DNA from 3 places in the Paenibacillus hebaui genome. Region 2 is predicted to be linked to each of the others. Evidence: riboswitches for the same ligand, from Rfam matches in the RefSeq annotation. Region 2 holds a riboswitch; each other region holds the start of a gene.

Region 1 (5,676 bases), 1.7 Mb from region 2:
GGCAATTGGTAATGAGTTCGTGACCATCATCAAGGAATCCTCCATTATTTCGGTTATCGGTATGGTGGATATCATGTACCAGGCAAGTGTAGTCAAAAACATTACGTACCAGGGAATGAATCCATTCCTTATTGCGGCAGCGATCTACTTTGTGTTGACATTCATATTGTCCAAGCTGCTCGGTCGATTGGAAAGGAAGTTGAGTGCAAGTGATAGACGTTAGACAATTACACAAATCTTATGGAAACAACGATGTGCTTAAGGGCATTAACGTTACAATCGGCAAAGGCGAGGTTGTTGTGGTCATCGGTCCATCTGGATCGGGAAAAAGTACCTTCCTGCGCTGTCTGAATCTGCTGGAGCAGCCTACTTCAGGTGAAATTGATTTCGAAGGCGTGTCGATCACGGACCCGAAACACAATATTAATGCAACGCGTGAAAAAATGGGGATGGTGTTCCAACATTTCAATCTGTTCCCGCACAAAACGGTGCAGCAGAACATCACGATTGCTCCTATTAAAGTGAAAAAACAATCGTCACAGGAAGCGGACCAAATTGCAGCGGACCTGCTAAAAACGGTTGGCTTATCTGATAAAAAGGATACATTCCCGAATCAACTGTCTGGTGGACAGAAGCAGCGCATCGCCATTGCACGGGCACTTGCCATGCAACCACATGTAATGCTGTTTGATGAACCTACCTCGGCGCTGGACCCTGAGATGGTCGGGGAAGTGCTCGATGTCATGAAACGGCTTGCTGAAGGCGGTATGACGATGGTTATCGTAACGCATGAGATGGGTTTTGCTCGTGAAGTGGGTGACCGTATCTTGTTCATGGATGGCGGAGTTATTGTTGAAGAGGGAACACCGGCAGAAGTGTTTGGTCAACCCAAACATGCACGTACACGTGACTTCCTTGCCAAAGTGCTTTAATTAATTTGTTACGATTACTCATGCCATTTTGGTATATGCATTGCTTGAGATAGTATCAAAAAAGAGCCTTTACTGACTTCAAGTCGGTAAGGCTCTTTTTTATGGGTAGCATAAGAATGAATTTACATAAAAAGTAACGTTTTTGTTACCGATATTAATCATTTTTTATAGACAATTTCTTGAAAAACCTTTATTTAATCCACATGGATTAAACGCTGTACACGTATTTGGTAACATTTACTACAACTATAGGTTACAATATTGTGATATATTGTTCCTGCCGAAACTTTCAGAGTGGGAAGTGTGGAGGATGTAACGATGCAGATTGTGCAGGGGAAGATCTATAGCACGCTGCTTGGGGTGAATTAGGTCGTACATAACGTATGGAATGTGATTTAGTACCTATAGGGTGGGTCTCCTCTATCCGAATCCGACAACTAACTTCGCAGGCATAATGAGGGAGGAAGACCATGATTAACAAGAAACGTATAGCCAAAACAGCAACAGCATTGCTGACCGCAGTAATGCTCATTCAAGCCGTTCCGGCTCACGCAGATTCAGTTCATGTGGCCAAAGAAGGGGATACCTTCTACACCTTATCGAAGACATATGGAGTAGCACTTAACACACTTATAAAAGCTAATAATGACATTTCGCCTTACAACATTTATGGTGGTGTAAAAATTACGATTCCTGGCAAAGCAAACACGGTATCTGCAGCTGCTGCGGCTCCTGAGGCTAAATCACAGGCCAAAACAGTCACGACAGCAAGTCTGGATGTCAACGCAGATAACAAGGTCGTTCAAGCCTGGGGGAAAACGTTCGATTACAGCAAGGCAGTGGATGTGAAAGCAACGGCATACTCTGCAGATGCATCCGAAAACGGGGGATGGGGTGCGGTGGATTACTTCGGTAATGCACTAGAATTGGGCACGATCGCAGTAGATCCATCTGTAATTCCACTGGGTACTAAAGTGCTGGTGACAGGTCATAGTCATCCCGGACTGCCGAAACAGGCATTTGTAGCCACAGCACGTGATGTGGGAGGCGCTATCAAAGGCCATCGGATTGATATCTTTATCCCTGGAAGTAAACAGTCTGTGAGCACATTTGGCTTCCAGAATGTAGAGTTGTATATTTTGAAATAACACAGAGATAGGTCTTGCATCCATCCAAGAAAAAAAAGGTGTCCATCGGTCACGGTTAAAGTGATTGACGGACACCTTTTTTATACCCGATGGCAGCGAAGCTGAAAGAGCCGAAGGACGCAGTAGAATCTGAACGAGTGATGTTATTATCCGTCAGTACACACCTGCTTCTAGTGCTGATCCATGCGAGGATACCCGTAAAGGAAGCTTTCTAATTCTTGCCCTTTGGCAGCCCCAACATTTCGTCCAAGGTTACCAGATCATACCCGTGGTTACGCAACTCCTCAATGATTTCAGGAAGTGCCTCAATTGTACCGCTCAGATTCGATCCCACACCGCCTCCTGCATGTTGCAGAACGATTGAACCGGGTTTCACGGCGGATAGGATGTTTTCTTTCACCTTGTCTTTGGAAAGACCTTTCCAATCTAGTGAATCAACGTTCCAGTTCACAATGCTGTAATGTTGTCTGGCAGCCCATTGCAGCTGTTGTTCATTAATGTCCCCATAGGGTGGGCGAATCATCTTGGGCGTGTAACCTGTTAGATTGCGAATGATATCTCCTGTATGTAGGATTTGTTTACGAAATGCATTCATGGTCAGCTTGCTGAACTCGGGATGATTATAACTGTGATTGCCTACGATATGTCCTTCCTTCACCATGCGTTTCACCAGATCCGGGTGTTTCTCTGCACGGCTTCCCACAATGAAAAAAGTAGCTCTTACCTTATATTTCTTCAAAATATCCAGAACCTGCGGGGTGAACCGTGGATCAGGGACATCATCAAACGTCAGTGCGACCTGTTTCGTAGAGGGACCATTGGTTTTGAATGTATCAGCATATTTTTGTCGGAGCTGTCCAAGTGTCAGCTGTTCTTCTTGTGAAGAATTGGAATTCGAAGCGGGTTCACTTTGCAGGCTTGAAGCAGCCCATAACAAAGCAGGAGAATAACTCCCTCCAAGAAGAATAATTATGACCGATAACATAATGAGGCGTACACGCATGATAGCGGCCTCCTTTTCCCAGTTTGCGTTCTCTATGGTATGCCCGAAGAATCCAACGAATATGCGTGCTGTGAGATGTTTCATTGCTCATTTTTTCAATCCCAGCGATAATTCCACCATAGATATCATATATAAAAAAGGATAGGTGGATTAGATGAATACATATGACTTGAAATCCGTTCGTTTGCAGGTAATTGAAGCTGGAGAAGATAAGGTTTTTCTGGTGACTGGAGGAAAATCGCATATCGGAGCGGTTGCGACATTTTACTCCGATCGTGATCGAGTGAGTGGGGCTACGGTTCAAATTCCAGGGCACAAAGAACAAGAGCTGTGTGAACGTCTTGCTCGCAAGGCAGCGGCTCACTTGCAGGTAACAGTGACCGTTATTATGGGTATTCATTTTGATACAATTACACGAATGCAGATTGATGAGATTGTGCAGACTGCAGAGAAGTTGCTCGATGAGCATTTGAACAAAACCGATCGGCCTGTTCAATAGTTCCATAAGGGGGATAATCGTCTTTCATGATTTTTTTTGTTAAAATTGAAACGAGAGGCAACTTCCTACGTATGTATGATTATATACAAGGATGTACTATCGACTAGGAGGAATTCCATAATGTCCATTTTCAAACGATTGCGTGACTTAACCATGTCTAACATTAATTCCATTATTGACAAGGCAGAAGATCCGATCAAGATGACCGATCAATATATCCGTGATATGCATGAAGATCTAGAAGATGCGGAGAAAGCTGTTGCTGCTCAGATTGCCATTGAGAAGAAATTCAAGCAACTGTTCGAAGAACAGGAAGCTCTCGTGAAGAAGCGTGAAGAGCAAGCACACACAGCTGCGCGTGCACAGAACCTGGAGCTTGCTCGTCGGGCATTGGAAGAGAAGAAGGTCGCTGAAGAGAAGATGACCGAGTACAAAACAAGCTATGACCAGAACAAGGCATCTGCTGATAACCTGCGCAGTAAGCTGGACGAAATGCGCAAACAGTTGAACCAGATGAAAAATAAACGTGAAACATTGGTTGCGCGTTATAACGCAGCAAAAGCACAAACTGAAATCAACAAGGCACTGAGCGGATTCGGCTCCGATACAGCTAGTGCTGGTATGAAGCGCATGGAAGAAAAAATGATGCAGATGGAAGCTCAAGCTGAGGCAAGCAACGAAATGTCATCCAAAGGGAAATCGTTGGATGAAGAGTTCGAGAAGATGGGTAAAGACCAGGCAGTTGAGGATGAATTGGCTGCGTTGATGAAGCAGTATGATAATAAGAACTAGAACCTTGTAATTGATCAGGGTTAACCAGCGAAGGAGAGACCGGCTTTCTCCTTCGCTTTTAAATGCGGTTCATGTTGAAATGTGGGGGCTATGTAAATGGATTTGAACATTTTGGCAATGCTGGTCTGGGCATTATCAGGTTCGGTTTTGTTGTTTGTTTTGATGTATGTGGATTCTTTGTTCACGAAATATAAGGATTTTGCTGAAGTGAAGGCAGGCAATATGGCCGTTACGACACGTATGGTTATGAAGCTGTTTGCTCAGGGATATGTATTGGCAACCTCTATCTCGACAGCGGGTCATCTTGGAGAAGCATTACTGGTGTCCGTCGTTTCATTTATCATTTTGCTGATTTTGGAGAGTGTTGTTCACTTTATCATCCGCAGATGGGCCAACCTGGATCTGGATACGGGCATTCAGCAGGGAAAAACAGGATACGGTTTGTTCTCTGGTGCACTTCACATCGTGGGCGCATTAATCATTGCAGCTTGTTTATAAGATAAAGAACAGGAGTAATCGGTATGAGTGTATGGAAACGAATTAAAGGAATACTAACGAAACCCGAACCGCCGCAGGCAGAGAAAACTATGCTTCAGCTTGCACCTGGTGATATCTGTGAGGTTTCTCTGGTAACTTATGAAGTCGTTGGTCGGGTACAAAATCGCGCTCGAAATGCAGTTGTGCTCACGCTTCAGGATGGTACCGCATTTCGATATTTGCATATTGAAGAGCGGGAAATCACTCGTTACGCCCTTTATACACCCATTGATGGCAGGCTTGATGCGCCTGACGAGGTGCCTACTTTGCTGGATCTGGATGGACGCGCATACCATCTGGAGGAAGAATACGGAGGAATGGTCACCACTGCAGGCAGGACACCCTATGGTCAGGCCGGGGAGCAATTGGTATGGCAATATCAGTCAGATGATAACATGCTTCTGCGCGTAGAGTGGCAAGACAGAAGATTTTCACTGTATGAGGGTGAGTCCATTCTTCCTGCGGATATCAAAGTGATTCGTTCGAGCTAGGAGAGGTTCCAATGAAAAAGTGCTTGGCACATGGATTAAAATTAATGCTGGTCCTCAGCCTTGTGATGTCCCTGTTGTCCGCGTGCGGAGCACCTTCCGTTCAGGACACCTACCCGCTTGAATCGGTTAGCGGCAGTGGTAATATGACATCCTACGTGTACCGAGCTGCTGATCAGACGGTACCTGAGGTAGCTCAGGAACTGTCTGATCAGCGCAAACCGGATCAGATCTCAGCGGAAAATACAGAGCGGATGTTCCTGGTATATCAAGACCA
Region 2 (5,676 bases):
AGAACGGCCTGGGCCAGCACCAGATTGAACGAGGTGTAAAGCAGTGGAGACAGCCAAACCTGAATCGGGCTTGCGTCTGTCGTAAGTGTTATAAATCGCATAGCACTTGGATGATGAAGAGTGCTGGTAATCATGAGCAGGGATAACAGGAGCATCATCGGCACTACGATGCTATTCATCTGAAGAATGGCTTGAATGCCTCGTCCAAGCAGCAGATATGAACCTACGAGCGTGACAATTAAGCCAGTCTGATAATGTAATCCCAGGTGTTCGACGAAAACAGAACCTGCCCCAGCAAGCATCACACTGTTCACGCCGATGAGAATGAGGAGAACTACCCAAGTGATCCATTTACCTGCCTTGTGGCCAAATAAGTGTTTGTTGAGGTCCTCATAGGTGCGGGAACCGGTATCGTGGGCAATCAGCATCATTTTGGTACCTAACCAGACAAAGAGTATGGTGGATAAGCCGATGGTGATGGTGGCCCATTTGCCATACTGGGTAAAAAACTGCAAAATTTCCTGTCCGGTTGCGAAGCCGGCTCCGACAACCGTTCCGATGTATGTAAATGCAATCTGCAGCACCCGAAATGTCTGTCTCATATGTTTCCCCTCTCAGGCCCCTGTATAGTTTGGACATGCGGGTACCATGGTACAAGGTATGCTTGACCCACGAAAGTCATGACAATCGATAGAGAGCAGTGGCTTGAAAAAGATAGTCAGAACAGTGCTCAGGCAATTTCGCTTGAACTCAGAGCTAGATATATGATACTTTTACCTCATAGGATAGGCTGGGGAGGTCAAATTATGGAAGTATTGAAACAACGAATTTTACAAGAGGGTGTCGTCATCTCGGATCAGGTGCTTAAGCTGGATGGCCTGTTGAATCACCAGATTGACCCTGGATTGACGATGGAAATGGGACGCGAGTTTGCTGCCCGTTTTCGTGAAAGTGGGGTAACTCGGGTGTTAACCGTAGAATCTTCAGGAATTCCGGTTGCTTTTGCCGCAGCTTATGAACTTGGGGTACCGCTTGTATTCGCCCGTCGCAAAAAAACACTCTTGGCTGATCCCGATGCCTATTGTGAAAGAGTACCATCCTTTACCAAAGGGATCGTAACGGATATTATGGTATCCCGTGAGTTCATTCATGAGAATGACCGAATTTTGTTCATTGATGATATCATTGCCAATGGGGATGCCGCTCGTGGAGTGATTAAAATTATTGAACGTTCGGGTGCGGAATTGGTCGGATTCGGTGTTGTGGTTGAGAAATGTTTCCAAGCGGGAGCACGTACCATTCGTGAGCAGGGTATTCCAGTGGAAGCCTTGGTACGTATACGTTCTCTGAACGATGGAACCGTGCAATTCGACGATAACGTAATGTGACATTTTAAAGGAATAAGGCCTATTTTTTGAACTATGCCTTTGCATGACCGCTGATTTCATTTATAATGGGGTTATGTTAGGGAGAGGAGGCAACACCATGGGGAACCAACCTGCAACAGAACAATTTTTTATTGATAAGCTGGCGAAATCGAAAGTTCATTTTGAACGTGCCCTGGATTGTAAACATACGGAATTCGATGACCTTTATCCCTATATGATTGAACATCCTCAATTTTTCTGGTACAAACGCTATGTTGCCTGGTCAGAATTGCTGACGATTGTAGGCTTGTGCGAAGAGTTGTCCTTCTCTTGGAAAGAACAATTTACACCGCATCAAGTTGCGTACCTTGAAGAACGTGTGATGTCCGCCAAAGTGCTTGATTTTTGGTTCGAGAAGAACGACAGCAAAGAGCACGCGCAGCGGTAACTTTCAGTCGGGGACATATTTTCGAATGACATGACAGTCCAATACAGTCACGTGAGACCTAAATGACTTTTCATTTAGGTCTCTTTTTGTAAATTAATTTGGAGTATAGGAGCCATGGACATGATTAGTGATACAGAATTGGACACCTTGCGTTTATCGGGGGAAAAAGTAAGAGTGGTGCGGGACGAGCTGGAGTCTAACGATGTAACGGGTATTGTTGTTGCCTGGGATGGCGAGCAGGTACTCATCCGCCGTCAGAATCGGCGTGTTGTTAAGCTGGATCGCCATTACCGATATCAGCTGTTCAGCGAGCCGCGCCAAAGCCCGCTTAGTGAGTAATCTCTTGTGATTTTACTGGGACCATGCGAGCAATGCTTGGAATTACCATGATGTTTTGGCATAAATGATTCACTCGGGAGAGAAGATAGGTACAGTGAGGACGTTCTGTAACTATAGTCGAGAGGAAGTGCTGCAAGCTATGACATTGATGAATGATAAAGTTCATGCCTACAAGGATCAGATTGGAGCATTGAGCGATGTGTTACCTGGTGTAGTGAAGTCTTATCATGAGTTTACCGGAGAGTGTTTTCAGCCTGGAGTCATTGATGCAAAGACAAAACAGCTGATTGCACTCGGGATAGGCTTGTTCGCGAACAATGAGGTATGTACGTTCTACCATGTGGAAGAGGCCCGTGCCAAGGGCGCTACAGATCAGGAGATCATGGAGACGGTTGCTGTGGCCGGAGCTGTAGGAGGCGGACATGCACTGTCTCAGGGTGCCATGAGGGTTCAAAAGGCGCTACATTAAGTATAGAAGTCGAGAGTACACCTGTTTCGTAAACATAAGCCCCAAAACAAAGAGGAGGTTCCGGATTTACCCGGAGCCTCCTCTTTGCAATATATCAGACCAAACCTATATTTTTCCGAGCATTTTGTTATACATAAATTGTCCTGTCACCCGGCGTGAAGTTACGTAGCGATCGTTGAAATACGGATTCGCTAGTTTGGTGATGCTTACACCCTTGCTGCTTGATGCATGAGCAAATTGTCCGCCACCAATGTATACGCCAGTGTGTGAAACGCCGTTGCCCATCGTATTGAAAAATACCAGATCACCTGTACGAAGATTGGCCTTGGATACTGGAGTACCTGCTTTGGCCTGCTGCTGTGAAGTACGAGGTAACTCAATGCTATATTTGTTGAAAATATATCTCATAAATCCTGAACAATCAAACCCGGCGAGAGTAGTACCACCCCATTTGTAAGGTATGCCAGTCATGTTGTCAACTACGGTGTTAATACTACTTGCCTGTGTGCTTGTTGCACCGGATGTGAATAGAACTGCTGCTCCAAAAATAGAGATGATAAGCTTTTTCAAAATTTATTGTTCTCCCTTCGATGCCTACGGAGTTAGCTAAGGGTTCGGTTGAAGGTTCCCTATATTTCCTATGTACAAGAATAATTCACCCAGAATGGTTCCTCCGTTTTCAAACATGAAACTCGGCAATGAATAATTAAGTTTTTGTAACCTTTTGACACTATATTGCATAAATGCGTAAATGTCAAACCTATATTAATAACTTCTTAGCACCTCAATGTTAAAGGAATTCAAGCTTTTTAGGTGGAATTGATGTTGCCGTCTAGATATGCTTGATGACAAAAAAGTAATATTGTTTCAGCGGTCATCCAATTGGACAAATAAGTAAGTTTGTCTTTTGTGATTAAAACGATCCCGAAAGGTTCAATTCAAGTGCTTTGTTACATTTTGTTGCAAATATTGACAAAATCCGTTTTATTGCATAAGATAACTTCATTCTATACCACATATTGGATAAAAAGAAATATTAAAGGTTAGATAAATAAATAAAGGAGGAGGGAAGGGGTTTATTTTGTAGTAATCAAAAAAAATTGGGGAGAGTGAATGAATTGTTAAAACCTAAAGCGAGATTTGCATCTTTCGTATTGGCATGCACGTTTGTTCTATCTATTGTTGGGGTGGCATTCCAACCTGTTGGAACCGTGTCTGCTGCTGATGCTTCCGGAACTACAGCCAGTCTTTCTGATATTTTGAAGAACCAGAGAGCTGACGGAGGGTGGAGAAAAGATTACAGTCAAAATAGCGGGGAATGGGCAAAGTCCACGATCGACAATAAAGCTACATACTCAGAAATTAGAAGATTGGCTAAGGAATTCAAAAAGACAAATGATCCGCGCTACTCAGCTGCTGCGATCAAAGGAATCAACTTTTTGATCAATATGCAGTATTCGAACGGCGGATGGCCTCAAGTCTACCAAAGCTCGGGATATCACAAGCACATTACTTATAATGACGATGCCATGATTAATGTAATGTACATGCTGGATGAAGTAGCAGCGCGCAAGGGTGACTTCTCGTTTATCGACAGCACACTTGCCAATCGAAGCAACAACTCAGTTGCTAAAGGGGTAGATGCTATCCTGAATACACAGGTGGTTTCAGGTGGCAAGTTGACAGCGTGGGGACAACAACATGATTCCAGCTCCCTTCAACCGGCAGGAGCAAGAATTTATGAAGTACCATCTCTGACGGCTAGTGAGAGTGTAACGATTGTTAATTTCCTGAAGACCAGACCTGCTAATGCCAAAATTACGGCATCCATCAAAGGAGCAGAGGCTTGGTTCAACAAAGTGAAGATTTCGGGATACAAGTACGAAAGAGCAAACGGAGACAGCAAAATTGTCGCTGATTCCAAAGCGGCACCCATCTGGGCTCGCTTCTATGAAGTGGGGACAGATAAACCGATCTTTATTGGTCGTGATGGGGTTGTTAGATACAAATTAAGTGATATTGATAAGGAAAGAAGAGGCGGTTATGCATGGTATGGCAACTGGCCTTCCAAACTGTAACATTTAAACAAACGTGAGGCTTGACATTGTACATCGATAGCTGGCTATAAGCGAAGCCCGAACTGGACATGAATGTCTGGCTCGGGTTTTATTATATTGTTTTGAGTATTGACATGCTGTATCCCACATGATATATTATTTCTTGTCGCCGAGATACATAATGTCGGAGATATACAATATGCGGTCGTGGCGGAATTGGCAGACGCGCACGGTTCAGGTCCGTGTGGGCTAACCCCCGTGGAGGTTCGAGTCCTCTCGACCGCATCCAATAAAAGGTTCCTTGTTAGGCTAACGCCTTCGGGGAACCTTTTTTGTGTTGATAACATGAAATGTAATTCTTCTGTTATATCGTCCCAACTTTGTTGGTTACGATTACTGAGCCGATACATGGATACGATCGATATTTGGCCCCTCTGTGCCGGTCGTTACCACTTTAATGGTATTGGTATTCGCGTTCATGGGCACTTGAATCGTTTTTTCTACCCAGGTGGACCAACCTCCCGTTGCTGAGAAGGGGGTATTGCTGATCACTTTGGTTCCGTTTACGAAAACATCGAGATTACGGGTCCCGCTTTCCAAGGCATAGCGAAACTTTACATTTTTGGTTCCGCTTACAGCATTATTGATGGCATTCCACTGAATTGCGGAGTTAGTCGAGCCGTTGAAATTAACATACCCGGAGCCAGTGTAACCGGAATTAATCGTTTCAATTACTGCATCAGTGAGTGTGGTTCCTGTCTCTGCTTCATATGTGGTACCGCTACCAGGATTACCACCACTGCCACCACCTAAACTGGCTACAAACGTGGTGACACTTTGGGCTGGAAGCTGAGCTGTAAAGGCGCCATTGGATACATTGATTGGTGAGCCTGATTGCAGATTTCGACTGGCATCCGTCATCCAGGAGGAGACGGTAGAGGCATTGCCGTTTTGCAGCACAAACTTCTGATTTGCTGACGAAGTGCCACGGTTGAT
Region 3 (5,676 bases), 2.2 Mb from region 2:
CTTGACCAGTGCTTCAGCCTGTCCTGCATCCAATGCAACTTGCGGCATCGTCGGTTTCGCTTCCTCTGCAACCTCCTCTTTCCCTGGAAGCGTAAACATTAGTACAATAGCTAAAGCGCACGCTGCAAAAAATACCCCGCTCATGATCCACTTGTGCATCCCTTAAGTCCCCTCCAGAATGAAAGATCATCTAACCTGAAACTATCCCTATCATTATAACGGAACCTGTAGCCACATCATAGCATTTTGTGGTAATTTTTTGAACGAATCACATAACCGGGGACTTTTCGGCGATTTCATGGCCCATTTTATGCGCGTGGACCTTCATAGACCATGCAGTAAAAACATTGTAGCCCACTCGGTGTTTGTCGTTCGTATGTATCCTGTGTGACAAATCCAGCATTGTGATAAACACGAATGGCCCGATCATTCCAGGTTAACACTTCCAGATCAATTTCGTCCGCAGGATTCCGGCGAATGGCTTCCTTCACAATAGCCGATACAAAAGCCGCCCCCTGACCATGACCACAGCGTTCGGGATGCATGCCAAGTCCAATGCGGGTCACACCTCCCAGTGGAAAATACTGAGCGAATCCGCAGATCTGATGATCTTCTCCCAGTACCACGGCATATTGTTCATCCCGCAGCCGGGCATCCCCAAATTCAACTTCGAGTGCCTTCATTTGCTCCCAGGGTAGCCAGTTATACATATTATAAGGCGGATCATACTGCCAATTGCAGATTTGCTCCGCATGTTCTTCTTGCATGGGCACAACGTGAAACGTCACAGGGGCTTCATCCATACAACTGTACGCTCCTCTCATTGTGAACAGGCTGTTCATGATCTATATTCGTTCATCCGATATGTCATTCCATAGCTAGACCTGTTTTTACTCTACAAAAGAGGCATTCATTTGGCAAGTTTTCATTTCAGTGAAAAAAAGTGAAACAAAAGTTCCGTTAATTCCGTTTATATTATAGTAGGATGGGTAAAAATATCATAAGGGCACGGACGATAAAGCACCAAATGACTGATCAAGTGCAGTGGTGTTTATAGCATAATTGATGTAGTTGATCAGGAATGGAAGCACAAAAAAACCGCCGGATACATTCCTGCGAAGAATGTACCGGGCGGTGCTGTTATGCTTCGTTACAGTATAGTTATTGGTTACAGCATGATGTTACTCAGCTTACCCCTAGTCGAGGGCTACTGATTCATATGCGTCCGTGCTCATAATCCGTTTAGCGCCAACATAGCGGTTAGCCCAGTAGTTCTCACTCAAAGCACTGATCGTAACCCCTTTGGAAGAAGAAGAGTGTGCGAACTTCCCATCTCCTACGAAGATCCCTACATGCGAGACTCCTTTGCCTGTTGTGTTGAAGAATACCAAATCACCCGGTCTCATTTCCATACGAGACACGGAGTCGCCCATGTCAAATTGGGAACTGGATTGGCGTGCCAAATCAATGCCCAGCTTGTCAAATACATACCGTGTGAACCCAGAGCAGTCAAAACCGTCAAGCGTTGTTCCTCCGCTTTTATATGTAGTACCCTTAGCTGAATCGATTACTTGGTCCATCTTTGAATCTGCGAATGCGCTACCTGCACCAAGCGATAGTGCGAATGTTATACTAAGTACAGCTGCGGTTAATTTCTTTTTTAACAAGAGATATACCCCTTCCAATGCCTGCGAGGTTAGCTTAAGGATTCGGTTGAAGGTCCCCTATGATCCCTCTGTTGCAAGATCAATTCACCCATAACTGGTTCCCCCGCTTCCCAGGTGCCAGGAATTTGGCTATGCTAGTTATGCACCTGCGAAATCAAGAAATGACGATTAAATTTTAAGTAGTTACAAATATGAATGTAAAGATTACAAAGTTGTTACTAAAAACTCACTGCGATTATTGTAACAGAGGTGTGCTGCTTTGGCAACGTTTAGCAACAAAATTAGCAAAAAAAACCTCGACCTTTGACGGGGAAAGGTCGAGGTTTGCTTGTATAGCAGCGTTTAATGAACGTAACTTTACATAGAATGGTAACCATTTTTTAACCGTTCATGTTAACCTTTGACCGACTTAGACTGCCATAACCGGAAATGAGCACATATTTTCCATAGGCTCAGTAGGCATCTGGCAAGTGGATACGTTTGTTGTAGTATAAGACCAGTTAAGCCAGTTACTAACCATGAAGCTGAAGTAAACGCACCAAAGACCAGCAGGTGAAGTCCACCTAGAAGCATAGCAATACCGATTAGAGTGAAGACATGACGTAATGCGATCCATAGTGCCTGAAACGTACCACGCACTCCACCTTCTCCGTCAGGGGCCGAGACACCAAACTGCATGTAGAGCAGGGCATGATGGATCACCCACCCGTATACGATCCACCCAGCAACGTAAGGGATACCAGGCAAGAGTAGCTGGAGGGAATGAAAACCATCCATAAAGATGGAATAGAGTTTTGGTACAAGCCAGTAGGCCGGCAGTAGCAACAATAATGTTCGGATAGCGTGCAGCAGGAGCATCGGTTTCCATAGATTTTGGATACCACGAACAAAAGGAATTCGTTCTTCTGTATGATTAAAGTGTTGGAGTGAGTACAACAATCCCGCCTGAATCAGGGGGCTGATCAGCATGCGAAGCAGCAGCATGGCCCCTAGAATCCACAGATAGCGATGTACCTCGGGATTCGTTGACAGGCTGAGTTGGCTTTCCATTTTGAATAAAAGGGTACTCAGCTCCCCGGCATCAGGGTCAGGATAACGCAGGAGAAGCGGAACAACAGCCGACTTTACCATTCTATAGAGGAAATACCCCCATATTAATTGATAGAGAAATATAAGTGCTGCAATGAACATATGCTGACGAACGAGAAACCAGCCTTCACGTATTTTCGCTTTCACTGTCTCCACCTCACCATGACAGACTTCCGAATATGGCTTCTATAATTTTGGTTGCGCTCATGCTCCAACGAGATTGGGTTGGTTCATCCAGTCCGGCTTTTAGAAAATTGTTTATATGACGATTCTCTAACACGATGGTATATAATGGATCTGTCATAGCCCAGGAAACGGGAGAAGTATGTGTCAATTTGTAGGTAATGCGCTTCTCGCTACCGTCCCATTCTTTGGTAAGGATATGCCCATCTTCAAAAACAATGCGAACAGGCACCTTCGTGTAATCACTGCCTTTTTTCACCAACGTGACCGATGACTCGTACAATGTTTGGCTGTCCTTATGGGTAGGAGTAACCGTAATCTTCTCCACTGCAAAGTCAGTCATGCCGCTGCCATACACATATTGATCAAAATAATCGGACCAGGATGTGCGGGTCACTTGCTCCACGACCTTTTGGAAATCGGCGGAAGTGGGATGTTTGAAACGATATTTCTTCACATAGGTAGAGAGGATGCGCTCCATCGTTTTTGCACCCACTTGCTGTTCGATCCCAAGCAATACGAGTTTGCCTCGAGTGTAGACGTTGGCCGCATAATGATTCTGTGAATCATACTTCCAGGACTCTTGTGTGAGTGAAGCAGGAGATGTAATGAGACCTGATTGCACAGGCAGGTTCGGGATGAGCCCGTATTCCTTTTCCATTAATTTGTCTTCTGCATACGAGGTGAATCCTTCATCCAGCCAAGCCTCTTCGAATTCATTGCTCGCTAACATGCCATAGAAGTATTGATGTCCAATCTCATGGACCACTGTACGTTCCAAGTCATAGCCTGGAGTGGCATCATCAGCCCCAAAGGCTGTGACCAGGGTGGGATATTCCATACCTCCGGCGCCATTGCCGGCTTTGGGTGGCACAACGATGGACAATGTAGAGTAAGGATAAGGACCGAACCACTTGCTATAATTCGTCAGTGCTGCCTTGGCGGCATAGAAATAACGTTCCTTCAGATCCTGATGGGCGGGATCTAGATACAGTTTGATTCTTACACCTGGCACATTGGGAGCGGAGAAGGGTTCCTCGGCATATACAAAATCAGGAGAGGCTGCCCAGGCAAAGTCATGGACATCATCGGCATAGAATTGATAGATTTTCTCGCCGTTCTTCACCGCGGCGGGCTGGGTCGGGAATCCGGTAGCGGCTACTTTGTATGTTTCGGGTACCCGAATACGCACACTATAGATACCAAAATCGGCGTAAAACTCCGAATTTCCGTGATACTGATGCAAATTCCATCCCTCGGCTGTCCGTCCTCGCGTGCCTTTGGGTTCGTATGCGCTAAGTTTGGGAAACCATTGACCTGCCATTACAAAATCATCCGCCGTTCCCATGCGGGCAAAGATTTTGGGGAGGTTGACCTCAAATCGGGTGCGTAGTGTGATGCTTTCGCCGCCTTTGACGGGTTTGGGCAGCCGCACCTTGATTAGGGTGGTATCTTTTATATTTCCGTCATCCGGTTGCACATACTGCATCCGGTGCAAGAGAGAAAGCCCGTCCTCTGTTTTCATTTCTGTAATGTTCATGGAACCGTAACCGTTCGTGGGCATGACATCACCGCGGAGTTTCCCACCAGATTCTTTCATAAAAGTGGTGTCTGCAGAGGAGAAGGCATTGGGATACAGGTGAAAATACAGCTCACTGACGGTTTTCTTGCCTGGATGTGTCCAGGTTATTGTCTGGGTACCTTGGAGTACATTCTCGTCCACCAGCTTCACATCCATGTGGTACTCCACTACACGGTTGCTGTACACTTCAGCAGTAGGTATTTGTACACTTTCTGGAGGTGCTGGGATTTTTACCTTTGCTGGAGGCTTGCCCGATTCCGGTGCGAGCGCAGGTAGATCGGATGGAGTAGAGCGTGTGGAACCCAGAGCTAGCCAGATCCCTCCGGTAAGTATACACAGGGCTATAATTGCGGTGAGCCAGCTTTTGGCGCGTCGTGGAATCATCGTTTAATACCTCCCGTTGACAAGCATCTACAGCATGTATATGTTTGCATTGGGACGATTATTAGTTAAAATATTTGTATCAACCCTTGGAGGCTATAAATATGGACCAAAACGAGCAAAACGGCAAAAAACAGATTGCCTTGAATATCGTTAGTGCAAAAAGCAAACACAAAGGTTTCGGTGCAGGCTCCATTGATCTGAACAACCTTTCACCGGTTATTATTGATAACGGCGAAGCGAAGATTGATGTCGGTGCGATGCATGCGAAGAGCAAGGTGGAGCGCAATATCAAGTTCTCGACCAATCGTGAGGATGTACCCAACGGACGTCAGGTATGGTTGGTATGGGTAGCTGTGGATCGCACGGAGCAAGGGCAACTGTATGGTGGAGCAACGGCATGTGAGATGTGGATTGATACAGAAGCGAGACGCGGATGGAAAGTGCTGGCGGAACATGTGAACCGCATGGATTATGCCATGAAGCGCCGTTTCATGCTGGATGAGCTTGGACCGGAAGATCGTGCAGCGCTTAAGACGTTGTTGATTACACACAATGAAGAATGGTGGAATGCCTCCCCGGATGAGTTGAAGGAAGCACTCGCCTAAATTTTTTTGTTCAAACTTGTTCAAAATGAATAAGTAAAAGCCCCCGTGACCGAGAATGTCGGTTCGGGGCTTTTACTTATTTGACGATAGGTGTTGGTGGAGAGTAAATGGTTATTTATGCAGGAATGTGCTTAAACTACAGCCAGGTGTGCTGACGCAACTACGT

The links. Region 2 has a riboswitch for cyclic di-AMP ahead of ACR32F_RS10710 (C40 family peptidase). Riboswitches for the same ligand answer to the same signal wherever they lie in the genome.
Region 1: it holds a riboswitch for cyclic di-AMP, as region 2 does, so the genes downstream of both, ACR32F_RS17905 (3D domain-containing protein) here and ACR32F_RS10710 (C40 family peptidase) in region 2, are expected to answer to the same signal.
Region 3: it holds a riboswitch for cyclic di-AMP, as region 2 does, so the genes downstream of both, ACR32F_RS00530 (C40 family peptidase) here and ACR32F_RS10710 (C40 family peptidase) in region 2, are expected to answer to the same signal.

Annotation. Positions count from the first base shown of each region.
Region 1 covers NZ_CP196836.1:4,051,124-4,056,799, reverse strand. Annotated here, with positions in the region: gene ACR32F_RS17915 (ABC transporter substrate-binding protein/permease) at 1-223, shown strand, start outside; gene ACR32F_RS17910 (amino acid ABC transporter ATP-binding protein) at 210-932, shown strand; cyclic di-AMP (ydaO/yuaA leader) riboswitch at 1,201-1,400, shown strand; gene ACR32F_RS17905 (3D domain-containing protein) at 1,403-2,080, shown strand; gene ACR32F_RS17900 (polysaccharide deacetylase family protein) at 2,292-3,083, opposite strand; gene ACR32F_RS17895 (hypothetical protein) at 3,238-3,582, shown strand; gene ACR32F_RS17890 (PspA/IM30 family protein) at 3,703-4,374, shown strand; gene ACR32F_RS17885 (DUF350 domain-containing protein) at 4,471-4,872, shown strand; gene ACR32F_RS17880 (DUF4178 domain-containing protein) at 4,896-5,402, shown strand; gene ACR32F_RS17875 (DUF4247 domain-containing protein) at 5,414-5,676, shown strand, end outside.
Region 2 covers NZ_CP196836.1:2,316,251-2,321,926, forward strand. Annotated here, with positions in the region: gene ACR32F_RS10685 (YkvI family membrane protein) at 1-602, opposite strand, end outside; gene ACR32F_RS10690 (xanthine phosphoribosyltransferase) at 807-1,388, shown strand; gene ACR32F_RS10695 (hypothetical protein) at 1,486-1,815, shown strand; gene ACR32F_RS10700 (hypothetical protein) at 1,936-2,154, shown strand; gene ACR32F_RS10705 (carboxymuconolactone decarboxylase family protein) at 2,294-2,623, shown strand; gene ACR32F_RS10710 (C40 family peptidase) at 2,729-3,193, opposite strand; cyclic di-AMP (ydaO/yuaA leader) riboswitch at 3,200-3,331, opposite strand; gene pelA (pectate lyase) at 3,742-4,701, shown strand; tRNA gene ACR32F_RS10720 (tRNA-Leu) at 4,882-4,965, shown strand; gene ACR32F_RS10725 (carbohydrate-binding protein) at 5,074-5,676, opposite strand, start outside.
Region 3 covers NZ_CP196836.1:110,028-115,703, forward strand. Annotated here, with positions in the region: gene ACR32F_RS00520 (c-type cytochrome) at 1-159, opposite strand, end outside; gene ACR32F_RS00525 (GNAT family N-acetyltransferase) at 309-803, opposite strand; gene ACR32F_RS00530 (C40 family peptidase) at 1,197-1,667, opposite strand; cyclic di-AMP (ydaO/yuaA leader) riboswitch at 1,671-1,808, opposite strand; gene ACR32F_RS00535 (hypothetical protein) at 2,061-2,903, opposite strand; gene ACR32F_RS00540 (M1 family metallopeptidase) at 2,914-4,905, opposite strand; gene ACR32F_RS00545 (YwhD family protein) at 5,007-5,510, shown strand.